Linked DNA regions of Tolumonas auensis DSM 9187. The protein of the gene in region 1 interacts with the protein of each later gene in a pairwise test. Links are inferred from orthologs where the notes say so. Each region holds a gene or a part of one and is shown in the gene's direction. Other genes may lie near its edges.

Region 1 (7,451 bases):
CGTTCCTTTATCCGCTGCGATCCCCAGTAATTCACGGACACGGGTTTGATCATCAAAACCTTCTTCATCCAGCTGATCGAACAGGGCCAGATAGTCTTCTTGTTCCCATGCACTCCCCGGCAGGCTGAGGATCGTATCACGCAGATGACTTCCCATATTGTTGTTAGCATACAGCAGGTCTTCTGCCGGATAGATATCTGACATGCCTGGAACCAGAATCCGGCAGGCATAGACGCCAAGATGCTCATAGTCTGCAATGTATACGGGCTGTTTCATCTCATCAAAAATGGCCAGTAATCCGTGGAACTCTTGTTCCGTTGTGCCGGAGAAATCCCAGTCTGCAAATTCATAGTCGGCATCATCTTTAAACAGATCCCAACTGATCAGACCGGAGGAATCAATGAAATGAGTTTCCAGATTATGCTGGTCAGCAACATCATCATTATTAAAGGAAGGGGGAGCGAAGACATCCAGATCTTTGAGTCCGCGACCTTGCAGTAATTCAGTCACTGTCCGTTCAAATGCCACTTCAAATTGCGGATGTGCACCAAACGATGCAAAACAAGTGCTGTTTTGTGGATTAAACAAGACAACACAGATGACCGGGAACTGACCACCTAATGAGGCGTCATAACAGAAAATCGGGAATCCTTCTGTTTCCAGCGTGTGGATGGACTCTTTTATAGCAGGGAATCGTTCGATGACACTGGCCGGGATGGCGGGAAGGCTGATGGCTTCACGGATAATTTTATTTTTTACATAACGCTCAAAAACTTCTGATAATGCCTGTGTTCTGGCTTCAGTTACGGTATTGCCAGCACTCATGCCGTTGGAAACATATAAGTTACCGATGATATTCATCGGAATATAAACTGTCTGCTGATTATCCTGACGTACAAAAGGCAGGGCACAGATACCGCGTTCATCATTACCGGATTGCAGATCGATTAGCATGTCTGCAGTCAATTCTTTTTCCGGATCGTAATAATTCCGGGTAAATTCATCAAGCAGGCCTTCAGGGAACTTGCCATCTTCAGGCACTGAAAACCATTTTTCATTTGGGTAATGAACAAACGGGCTGTTGGCAACTTCATTGCCTAAGAAAAAATCAGCAAAAAAGTAGTTCGTTGATAGTCGTTCAAAATATTCGCCTAATGCTGACGCTAATGCCGCCTTTTTAGTCGCACCTTTGCCATTGGTAAAACAAAGAGGGCAATCCTTATCCCGAATATGAACAGACCAGACATTAGGTACAGGATTAAGCCACGAGGCCTCTTCGATATTAAAACCTAAAGCTTGTAATTTATTCTGGAAGCGGTCGATAGAGTCTTCCAGTGCGGCATCTTTACCTGGGATGAAGGTTTGCATTTGCGAATTCCAAGTGTTGATAAATTGTTAAAACACAGCTGTTGATCATAAGCTGCAAAGCCGCTTATGTCACTCTTCCTGCGAGTTGCCGGTTGTTTGACTGTTTCATGCAAAAATTTTGATAAAAATACTTGCAGCAGCGCGCTGCATCCGTATTGTGAAGCGATATGTTTTGATCAGTAATCCAAGCAGGAATGGAAATGAAAAAAGTAGGACTAATTGGTTGGCGTGGTATGGTGGGTTCGGTTCTGATGAGCCGGATGATTGAAGAAAACGACTTCAGCAAGATCGATCCCGTATTTTTTACTACCTCTCAGGCCGGTCAGGAAGCACCGAAATTCACAGGTAAACCTGCTGGCGTGCTGGAAGATGCATTCAATATTGATGCGCTGAAAGCAATGGACATCATCATTACCTGTCAGGGTGGTGATTACACGAAAGAAGTTTATCCAAAACTGATGGCCGCTGGCTGGAGTGGTTACTGGATTGACGCTGCATCTACACTGCGTATGGAAGAGAACGCGATTATCGTTCTGGATCCGGTAAATGGTCAGGTCATTGATAATGCGCTGAACAAAGGCATCAAAACTTACGTCGGCGGTAACTGCACAGTCAGTCTGATGCTGATGGGTTTAGGCGGTTTGTTTGCCAACAATCTGGTGGAGTGGGTTTCTTCTTCTACTTATCAGGCAGCTTCAGGTGCCGGTGCACGTCATATGCGTGAACTGTTACAGCAGATGGGTGCCCTGCGTGATGTGGTCGCAGCCGAACTGGCCGATCCGGCTTCTGCGATTCTGGATATCGAACGCAAAGTGACGGCAGCCATGCGCGCCGATGCATTCCCTACGTCTCAGTTTGGTGCTCCGCTGGCAGGCAGCCTGATCCCATGGATCGATGTGCCGTTGGCTAATGGTCAGAGCAAAGAAGAGTGGAAGGGGATGGCTGAAACCAACAAGATCCTCGGTCTGCCGACGGCAGGTATCCCGGTAGATGGTAATTGTGTGCGTATCGGTGCACTGCGGTGCCATAGCCAGTCGTTCACTATCAAGCTGAAAAAAGATGTGCCATTGACTGATATTCATCAGATGCTGGCAGCACACAATGATTGGGTTCGCGTGATCGAGAATGATCGTGCTATCACTGTTAAAGAACTGACTCCGGCTGCTGTTACAGGCACTCTGAATGTACCTGTTGGTCGTCTGCGTAAAATGAATATGGGTCAGGACTTCCTGTCTGCATTCTCGGTAGGTGATCAGCTGTTATGGGGCGCAGCCGAGCCGTTGCGTCGTATGCTGAACATTCTGCTGGCGAAAGCATAATTCAGCGCGCTATTCAGTAAATGCTAAACGCACTGCTTCGGTGGTGCGTTTTTGTTTTAGTGATAACCATTGCTGGTTAAAATATGAACAGATATATGTTATCCTGACTCTGGTCTTCCCACCCTAAACTTTGTACAATCCGCGCCCTTCTCTACACAGGTCACTGAGGCATCCATGAGCGAAAATAAAGTCAATCTGCTGGATTTTGATCGTAACGCATTACGTGCATTTTTTGCCGATGAACTGGGCGAAAAAGCATTTCGTGCCGATCAGATCATGAAGTGGATCTACCATTTTGGCTGTGATGATTTTTCACAGATGACCAATGTGAATAAAGCATTACGTGAAAAACTGGCCCGGATTGCTGAAATCAGGGCGCCAGAAATCAGTACTGAACAACGTTCTTCTGACGGTACGATTAAATGGGCTATGCGGGTCGGTGATCAGGAAGTTGAAACCGTGTACATCCCGGAAGCCGATCGTGCGACACTTTGCGTGTCATCTCAGGTCGGTTGTGCTCTGGAATGTAAATTCTGTTCAACCGGGCAACAAGGGTTTAACCGTAACCTGACGGTGTCCGAAATTATCGGCCAGGTATGGCGCGCTGCACAGGTGGTTGGTTTTCCTAAAGATACCGGTAAACGAGTCATCACCAACGTAGTTATGATGGGGATGGGCGAGCCATTACTGAATCTGTCTAATCTGGTACCGGCTCTCAGTCTGATGATGGAAGATTTTGGATTTGGCCTATCTAAACGCCGTGTGACAGTCTCTACATCCGGCGTAGTTCCTGCGTTAGATAAACTGGGTGATATGATTGATGTGGCTTTAGCCATCTCATTGCATGCGCCGAACGATAAACTGCGTTCAGAAATCATGCCGATCAACGATAAATACAATATTCAGGAATTCCTGGGTTCTGTGCAGCGTTATTTAAGCAAATCAAATGCTAATCATGGCCGCGTTACCGTTGAATATGTGCTGCTTGATCATGTGAACGATGACATGGAGCATGCTCGTGAACTGGCTGAGCTGTTAAAAGATACGCCAAGTAAGATAAATCTGATCCCATTTAATCCGTTCCCGAGCAATCCATATGGAAAACCGAGCAACAGTCGTGTTGATCGTTTCTCTAAAGTGCTGATGGAATACGGTTATACCGTCATCGTGCGTAAAACACGTGGCGATGATATTGATGCCGCCTGTGGTCAGCTGGTAGGTGATGTAATCGACAGAACGAAACGAACCATGAAAAAACGGATGCAAGAGCAGGAGATTTCCGTCAAAATGCTTTGAAATCCAGTTCGTTAATGTACTGAGAAATGAAAAGAAATCTTCCTCTACTCTGGGCAGCGATAATAGCGCTGTCCGGATGTGTCACCGAAACAACAATTATTGGCAAGAATTCTGTACAGCAAGAGAATTCAATAGACAATGCCGCTGCCGCCAAGACGCGTATTCAGCTTGGTATGGGGTATCTGAATAAAGGTCAGATGGCTCCTGCAAAATATAACTTTGAAAAAGCTATTGAGCTGGCACCTGATAGTGCCGATGCTTATTTGGCGATGGCTCATTATTACCAGGCTGTCGGTGATAAAGTCTCAGCTCAGAAAGCCTATGAAAAGTTAATGTCTGGTCATGGTAATAATCCGGATGTCCTGAATAATTATGGGGCATTTTTATGCCGTAACCGTAACTATTCCGAAGCTGATGAAATGTTCATGCGGGCTGTTGCTCAGCCTCATTATCTGAGAATGGACGACAGTTATGAAAATGCCGGTGTCTGCGCTTTACAAGCCGGCAAGAAAGAGAAAGCTCTGGAATATTATCGACTTGCTCTCGGCTACAATCCGCATAAAGTAAAATTATTGCTTGATCTAGCCGAAATGGCTTTAAATGCAAATAATCCAACAGAGGCAGAATCATGGTTAAGTACATATCGTAAAAAAGCCACTGATACTCCGCAAAGTTTGTGGCTGAGTATTCGTACTGCACAAGCGCAGGGGCGGATAGCTGATAGCCATATTTTCGGCCAGACTCTGGTTCAACAATTCCCATCCTCGATCCAAACGAAAAGATATCAGAACAATGACTACTGAACAGCGTCATGAGACAGCCCAGCTAACGCCGGGCACAATACTAAAAACGGCACGTGAACAAAGAGGTTTGAGTCAGCAGGATGTTGCTCATCGTCTTAATCTGCGTATTTCATTAATTCGCGATATAGAGGAGGATCGTTTTGATCAGAAAACGGCCAGCACTTTTACCCGCGGGTATCTGAAAACTTACGCTCGTTTTGTCGGAGCGAATGAAGAAGCCGTTGTCGCTGCCTATGATGGTCTCGGTTTGGATGACAAAAAATACAGTGAAATGTATAGCTTCTCCGGGCGGACACAGCGTGAGGCCAGTGAACACCGGGTTCGTCTTATTTCCTGGGTGTTATGTATAGGTCTTATTGGATTAGGTGGTACCTGGTGGTGGTTACAACCAACAGAAGAACCAGTACCGACCAGCATTAATGAAGCCGGCCAGTTAGTTGTTAAAGCGGTTAACGAGGCTGCACTGGCTGTTAACCCGGTTAGTTCGGCAACATCAGTTGCAACTGAATCTTTGCCGGTGCCAACTATTCCGGATGTTATGAATACCAGTTCTTCTGCGGTACCGGCTAGTGCTGATGTAGCCGAAGAAAATGACACAGAAGGACAGGCACCAACGGTGCTTACTGATACAGCCGTGGATGCGGAAGCGCAGGAACAGTCAGCAGTTGTACCGGCACCAATGGTTGCAGCTGTAGCAGCGACTTCGGCTGCAGCATCCACTGCGGTCAGTACGGCCGCCAGCACAGAAGAAACCGCAGTTGCTGTAGATCCGTCTGTTGCGCTGCAGTTACAGTTTAAGGAGACCTGCTGGCTGAGAGTTACCGATGCTACAGGTAAATCCATACTGGAAGGGACTAAAAATGCTGGTGATAAAATCAGTCTGAGTGGCAAAGAGCCGTTCAGTCTGACCATTGGTGCGCCCCGGGCTGTTTCTATCTATTTCCACGGACAGGAAGTTGATATGTCGTCCTATATCCGTCAGGGTGTAGTTGCTCGTTATAAGTTACCGTTGAAGAATTAATTCATGACTCAGCATGTATCACCTATTAAACGCCGGATCAGTAAGCAGATCATGGTAGGAAATGTACCGGTTGGCGGGAATGCCCCGATATCGGTACAGTCGATGACGAACACGTTGACCACTGATGTGGCGGCTACTGTGGCACAAATCCAGGCTCTGCAGCGCGTCGGGGCAGATATTGTACGAGTGTCTGTACCGACAATGGATGCTGCTGAGGCTTTTAAACTGATCCGTCAGCAAATATCCATTCCGTTAGTGGCCGATATTCATTTTGATTATCGTATTGCGCTGAAAGTTGCTGAGTATGGTGTCGATTGTTTACGTATTAATCCCGGTAATATCGGTAAAGAAGATCGTATTCGTGCGGTAGTTGATTGTGCCCGCGATATGAATATCCCGATCCGCATTGGTGTGAATGGTGGTTCGCTGGAAAAAGAGTTGATGGATAAATACGGTGAGCCTACTGCAGAGGCGCTGGTTGAATCAGCTATGCGTCATGTGGACATACTGGATCGCCTCAATTTCGATCAGTTCAAAGTCAGCGTTAAAGCATCCGATGTTTTTCTGGCAGTCGATGCATATCGTTTATTGGCAAAGCAAATTGAACAGCCATTACATCTGGGGATCACAGAAGCTGGTGGTTTCCGTGCCGGTGCGGTGAAATCTGCTATTGGTCTGGGAATGTTACTGGCGGATGGTATCGGTGATACGCTGCGTGTCTCGCTGGCAGCCGATCCAGTGGAAGAGATCAAAGTTGGTTTTGATATTCTGAAGTCACTGCGCATCCGTGCCCGCGGTATTAACTTCATTGCTTGTCCGACCTGTTCCCGTCAGGAATTTGATGTAATTGGTACAGTCAATGCGCTGGAACAACGACTCGAAGATATCATCACTCCGCTGGATGTTTCTATTATCGGTTGTGTAGTTAACGGCCCGGGTGAAGCACTGGTTTCTGATCTTGGCTTGGCTGGTGCTAATCGCATGAGTGCACTGTATGAAAACGGTGAACGAGTCGGTCGTCTGGATAACAATGAACTGCTGGATCAATTAGAGGCTCGTATCAGAGCCAAAGCGTCACAGCTTGATCAGGAAAAGCGTATTCCGATCACGATCAAGCAGCACGAGGAATAAGTCCGGATATTACATATACGCGCTGCCTGTGGGCGGGTTGTACCTGCCTTTTGAAACTATCTATAATGCGGGCAGCTTTTGCATTAAAAAATTTGAGAATTATTGTGGCTAAACAAATTCAGGCGATTCGTGGTATGAATGATTGCCTACCGGAACAAACTCCGGTCTGGCAAATGGTCGAAGCAACTTTGCGTCGTGTGGTTTCTTCATATGGTTATTCCGAAATCCGGATGCCTGTTGTCGAGATGACCAACCTGTTTCAGCGTGCTATCGGTGAAGTTACCGATGTGGTTGAAAAAGAGATGTATACCTTCAATGATCGTAACGGTGACAGTCTGACACTGCGTCCGGAAGGCACTGCAGGTTGTGTTCGTGCATGTATCGAACATGGTCTGGTTTACAATCAGGAACGCCGCCTGTGGTATGTGGGCCCGATGTTCCGTCATGAACGCCCGCAAAAAGGCCGTTATCGCCAGTTTCATCAATTCGGTGTTGAAGTATTCGGCCTGACTG
Region 2 (4,548 bases), 370 kb from region 1 along the record:
GATCATCTTCTCTGCACTGGCATCCAGTTATGCAGTATTAACCGATGATGAAAAAGAATTAGGTGTTTGCGTCGTCGATATCGGCGGCGGAACCATGGATATTGCTATATTTACCGGCGGTGCGTTACGTTACAGCAAGGTGATTCCTTATGCCGGTCAGGCTGTAACCAGCGATATCGCTTATGCGTTCGGTACACCACCGGTAGATGCTGAAGCGATTAAAATGCGCTATGGCTGTGCACTAGGCCGTCTGGTCAGTAAAGAAGACACTATTGAAGTGCCTAGTGTGGGCGGTCGTCCTGCCCGCAGCTTACAGCGTCAGACGCTGGCTGAAGTGATTGAGCCGCGTTATACCGAATTACTCGGCATGGTGCATGATGAAATCATGCGCGTTCAGTCTGAGCTCAGATCTCAGGGCATTAAACATCAGTTGGCCGCCGGTGTTGTTTTAACTGGCGGTGCAGCGGAAATAGAAGGTATCGTTGAGTGTGCCGAACAGGTGTTCCAGTGCCAGGTTCGGATTGGTCACCCAACCAATATTCGGGGCCTTACTGATTATGTGGAAGCACCTGCTTACGCAACAGCAGTAGGGTTATTGCAATACGGTAAATTGCATCAGGGACAAACCGTGGTGGATGTACGTGAAAAAGCCAGTGTGACTGGTTGGTTCAAACGTGTCACTAACTGGTTAAAAGGCGAATTCTAGTTTTTGCGGAAGCGAAACCAAGCAAGGCGGAGAGATAATCATGTTTACATTTGAACCGGTTGGCAGTCAGGGTGATGATGCACTTATTAAAGTAATCGGCGTCGGTGGCGGTGGCGGTAATGCTGTTGAACACATGTTGCGCGAAAGTATTGAAGGTGTTCACTTCGTTGTAGTGAATACAGATGCTCAGGCATTACGTAATTCAGGTGCTGAAACCACGATTCAGATTGGTGCCAATATCACCAAAGGGTTGGGTGCCGGCGCAAATCCAGATGTAGGCCGTGAAGCGGCACTGGAAAATCGTGATGAAATCCGTCAAATGCTGACAGGTTCTGACATGGTATTTATTTCTGCCGGTATGGGTGGCGGTACTGGTACTGGTGCTGCGCCGGTGATTGCCGAAGTGGCGAAAGAACTGGGCATTCTGACCGTTGCAGTCGTTACCAAGCCTTTCAACTTTGAAGGTAAAAAGCGCATGAGCTATGCGCTGCAGGGTATCGATGAACTGTCGAAGCATGTTGACTCGTTGATCACTATCCCTAACGACAAATTGCTGAAAGTTCTGGGTCGTGGTGTCAGTCTGCTGGATGCGTTCAAAGCGGCTAACAACGTATTAATGGGTGCAGTACAAGGCATTGCCGAACTGATTACCCGTCCTGGTTTGATCAACGTTGACTTCGCTGACGTACGTACTGTTATGCGTGAGATGGGTACTGCCATGATGGGTACCGGTTCTGCACGTGGTGACGATCGTGCTGAAGAAGCCGCAGAAAAAGCGATCTCCAGCCCACTGCTGGAAGATATCGATTTGGCAGGTGCCAAGGGTATTCTGGTTAACATCACAGCTGGTCTGGATGTCACCATGGAAGAGTTTGAAACTGTCGGTAACGCAGTCAAAGCATTCGCTTCTGAAAATGCAACCGTGGTTGTTGGTGCGGTAATCGATCCTTCTCTGGAAGATGAATTACGCGTGACTGTGGTAGCAACTGGTATCGGTAATGAACGTAAACCTGACATTACTCTGGTTAAAAATGCACAGAAAGCAGCGATTGAGCGCCCAATGCGTCCAATGATGCATGAGACTCATGCTCCGCGTTACGATGATCGCGTAATGCAGCAGACTGTGAATGCTGAGCCGCAACCACGCAGTGAACCAGATTATCTGGATATCCCTGCGTTCCTGCGCAAGCAAGCAGACTAATCTGTCGGGCAAAGCTAAACAGATTGTGCATGCTATGCTGAATGTATAGCATGCACAAAAATTAGCATCAATATTGCAGCTATGTTACATTGGCGCGGACGGGCTATGGCTCAGAAAGTCTGTGGTGAGGATATTTATGATTAGACAACGTACACTTAAGCAACTGGTTCATGCTACCGGAGTTGGTTTGCACTCGGGCCGCAAGGTGTCGCTGACGTTTCGTCCAGCACCGGTGAATACCGGTATCGTCTATGTCAGAACCGATCTGCAGCCTGAAGTTGAACTGCGGGCCGATGCGCAATTTGTGCGTGATACCGTGCTGTGTACAGCACTGGTGAACGAACAGGGTGTGCGTATCTCTACCGTTGAACACTTATCCGCTGCCCTGGCTTCATTGGGTATCGATAACCTGTATGTCGAAGTTGATGCACCTGAAGTGCCGGTAATGGATGGCAGTGCTCATCCGTTTATTTACCTGCTGCAATCAGGCGGTATCGAAGAACAATCCCTGCCAAAACAATTTATCCGTATTAAGAAGAAAATCCGGGTAGAAGACGGTGACAAATGGGCTGAGTTTGCGCCTTATCGCCGTGGTTTCCGTATGGATTTGCAAATTGACTTCCGTCATCCGGTTTTTGATAAACAAAACCAGCATCTGGTCTTTGATTTCTCCGGCAGTAAATTTGCCAAAGAAATCAGCCGGGCAAGAACATTTGGTTTCATGAAAGATATTGAATATCTGCACTCGCAGAATCTGGCATTGGGTGGCAGTCTGGACAACGCAGTTGTACTGGATGACTATCGCGTGCTGAATGAAGAAGGGCTGCGTTATGAAGATGAATTCGTGAAACATAAGCTGCTGGATGCAATTGGTGATTTGTATATGTGCAATCACAGCATCCTTGGTCAGTTTACAGCCTATAAAACCGGCCATGCAATAAACAACAAACTGCTGCGCGCTTTGCTGGCTGATGCTGAAGCCTGGGAGATGGTGACCTTTGAAGAGGAAGCTGCAAAATCTCCGATTGCCTACTTTGGTACCAAGCTTGTTTTAGCTTAAACCTGATCAATACTGAATAGTTCACAAAGCACCGGTTCTCCGCCCGGTGCTTTGTTGTTTCTGCCTGCGACAATAGCAGACTCATAAGTCTGATTATGGTAATCTTTCCCTACCGCAAGTTGGGGCATTCCAGATATTCTTTCCTTGAATCCCAGATTTTTCGTCCCCATATATCGCGTAATGACATTACATATTCAGAATCGCTGTCCGTCAGGACAGACAATAATCAATAGCCTGAGAGTTGGGTAATAATGATCACCAAACTATTTACCAAGATCATTGGTAGTCGCAATGATCGCACCGTAAAAGCATTAAAAAAGATCGTAAAACAAATCAATGAACTGGAACCCCAGTTTGCCTCTCTGGCTGATGTGGATTTACAGGCGAAGACAGTCGAATTCCGTCAGCGTCTGGAAAAAGGTGAAGAGCTCGATTCGCTGTTACCTGAAGCCTTTGCGACTGTCCGTGAAGCATCAAAACGTGTATTCGCTATGCGTCACTTTGATGTCCAGATGATGGGCGGCATTGTGCTGAATAATAACCAGATCGCCGAAATGAAGACCGGTGAAGGTAAAACACTGACCGCGACATTGCCAGCCTATCTGAATGCGCTGACTGGTCAGGGCGTGCATATCGTCACAGTGAACGATTATCTGGCACGTCGTGATGCAGAATGGAGCCGTCCGCTGTTCGCTTTCCTGGGGATGACCGTTGGCTGCAACCTGTCAGGTATGAGTCATGAAGAAAAACAGGCGGCTTATGCCTGTGACATTACCTATGGCACGAACAACGAGTTTGGTTTCGATTATCTGCGCGACAACATGGCGTTTGCGGCAGAACAGCGTGTGCAGCGTCCGCTGTATTATGCATTAGTGGATGAAGTGGATTCGGTGCTGATTGATGAAGCACGTACTCCGCTGATCATTTCCGGTGCTGCCGAAGACAGTTCTGAACTCTATATCAAAATCAATACACTGGTGCCGTTGCTGCAGAAGCAGGATAAAGAAGACTCTGAAGAGTATCAGGGGAACGGCCATTACACCGTCGATGAGAAAGCCCGTCAGGCTTATCTGACTGAAAATGGTCAGATTTTTGTTGAAGGCTGGTTAAAACAGCAGGGTTTAATGGGTGAAGATGACTCTTTATTCTCGGTTGCCAACATTACTTTACTGCATCATGTGAATGCTGCATTACGCGCCAATACCCTGTTTGAGCGTGATGTTGACTACATCGTTAAAGACGATGAAGTGATTATTGTTGATGAACATACGGGCCGTACCATGGCCGGACGTCGCTGGTCTGAAGGTTTGCATCAGGCGATTGAAGCCAAAGAAGGCGCAAAAATCCGTAACGAAAACCAGACCCTGGCTTCTATTACTTTCCAGAACTATTTCCGTTTATACGAAAAACTGGCTGGTATGACCGGGACTGCGGATACTGAAGCATATGAGTTCCAGCAGATCTATGGTCTGGAAACTGTGGTTCTGCCAACCAACCGTCCGATGATCCGTGATGATATGGGCGATCTGGTTTACCTTACCGAACAGGAAAAATACGACGCAATTATTGAGGATATCAAGA

Evidence for each region.
Region 2: the proteins of rlmN (region 1) and ftsZ interact in binary tests that used the Escherichia coli proteins (3 or more experiments, as listed by UniProt). The link is inferred for Tolumonas auensis DSM 9187 from one-to-one orthologs.

The regions. Positions count from the first base shown.
Region 1 is NC_012691.1:967,252-974,702, forward strand. What follows is about bases 2,087-4,922. They hold rlmN (dual-specificity RNA methyltransferase RlmN), read left to right. Parts: upstream 2,087-2,861; coding sequence 2,862-3,983; downstream 3,984-4,922. Other genes in these bases: asd (aspartate-semialdehyde dehydrogenase), read left to right, coding at 2,087-2,687; pilW (type IV pilus biogenesis/stability protein PilW), read left to right, coding at 4,010-4,786; rodZ (cytoskeleton protein RodZ), read left to right, coding at 4,776-4,922. Also shown: 30S ribosomal protein S12 methylthiotransferase accessory factor YcaO, read right to left, coding at 1-1,368; more of asd, read left to right, coding at 1,569-2,086; more of rodZ, read left to right, coding at 4,923-5,807; ispG (flavodoxin-dependent (E)-4-hydroxy-3-methylbut-2-enyl-diphosphate synthase), read left to right, coding at 5,811-6,938; hisS (histidine--tRNA ligase), read left to right, coding at 7,043-7,451.
Region 2 is NC_012691.1:596,784-601,331, forward strand. Bases 1-2,826 are described here. They hold ftsZ (cell division protein FtsZ), read left to right. Parts: upstream 1-746; coding sequence 747-1,907; downstream 1,908-2,826. Other genes in these bases: ftsA (cell division protein FtsA), read left to right, coding at 1-706; lpxC (UDP-3-O-acyl-N-acetylglucosamine deacetylase), read left to right, coding at 2,044-2,826. Also shown: more of lpxC, read left to right, coding at 2,827-2,967; TOLA_RS16940 (hypothetical protein), read right to left, coding at 2,964-3,095; preprotein translocase subunit SecA, read left to right, coding at 3,219-4,548. UniProt on the Escherichia coli protein: Essential cell division protein that forms a contractile ring structure (Z ring) at the future cell division site. The regulation of the ring assembly controls the timing and the location of cell division.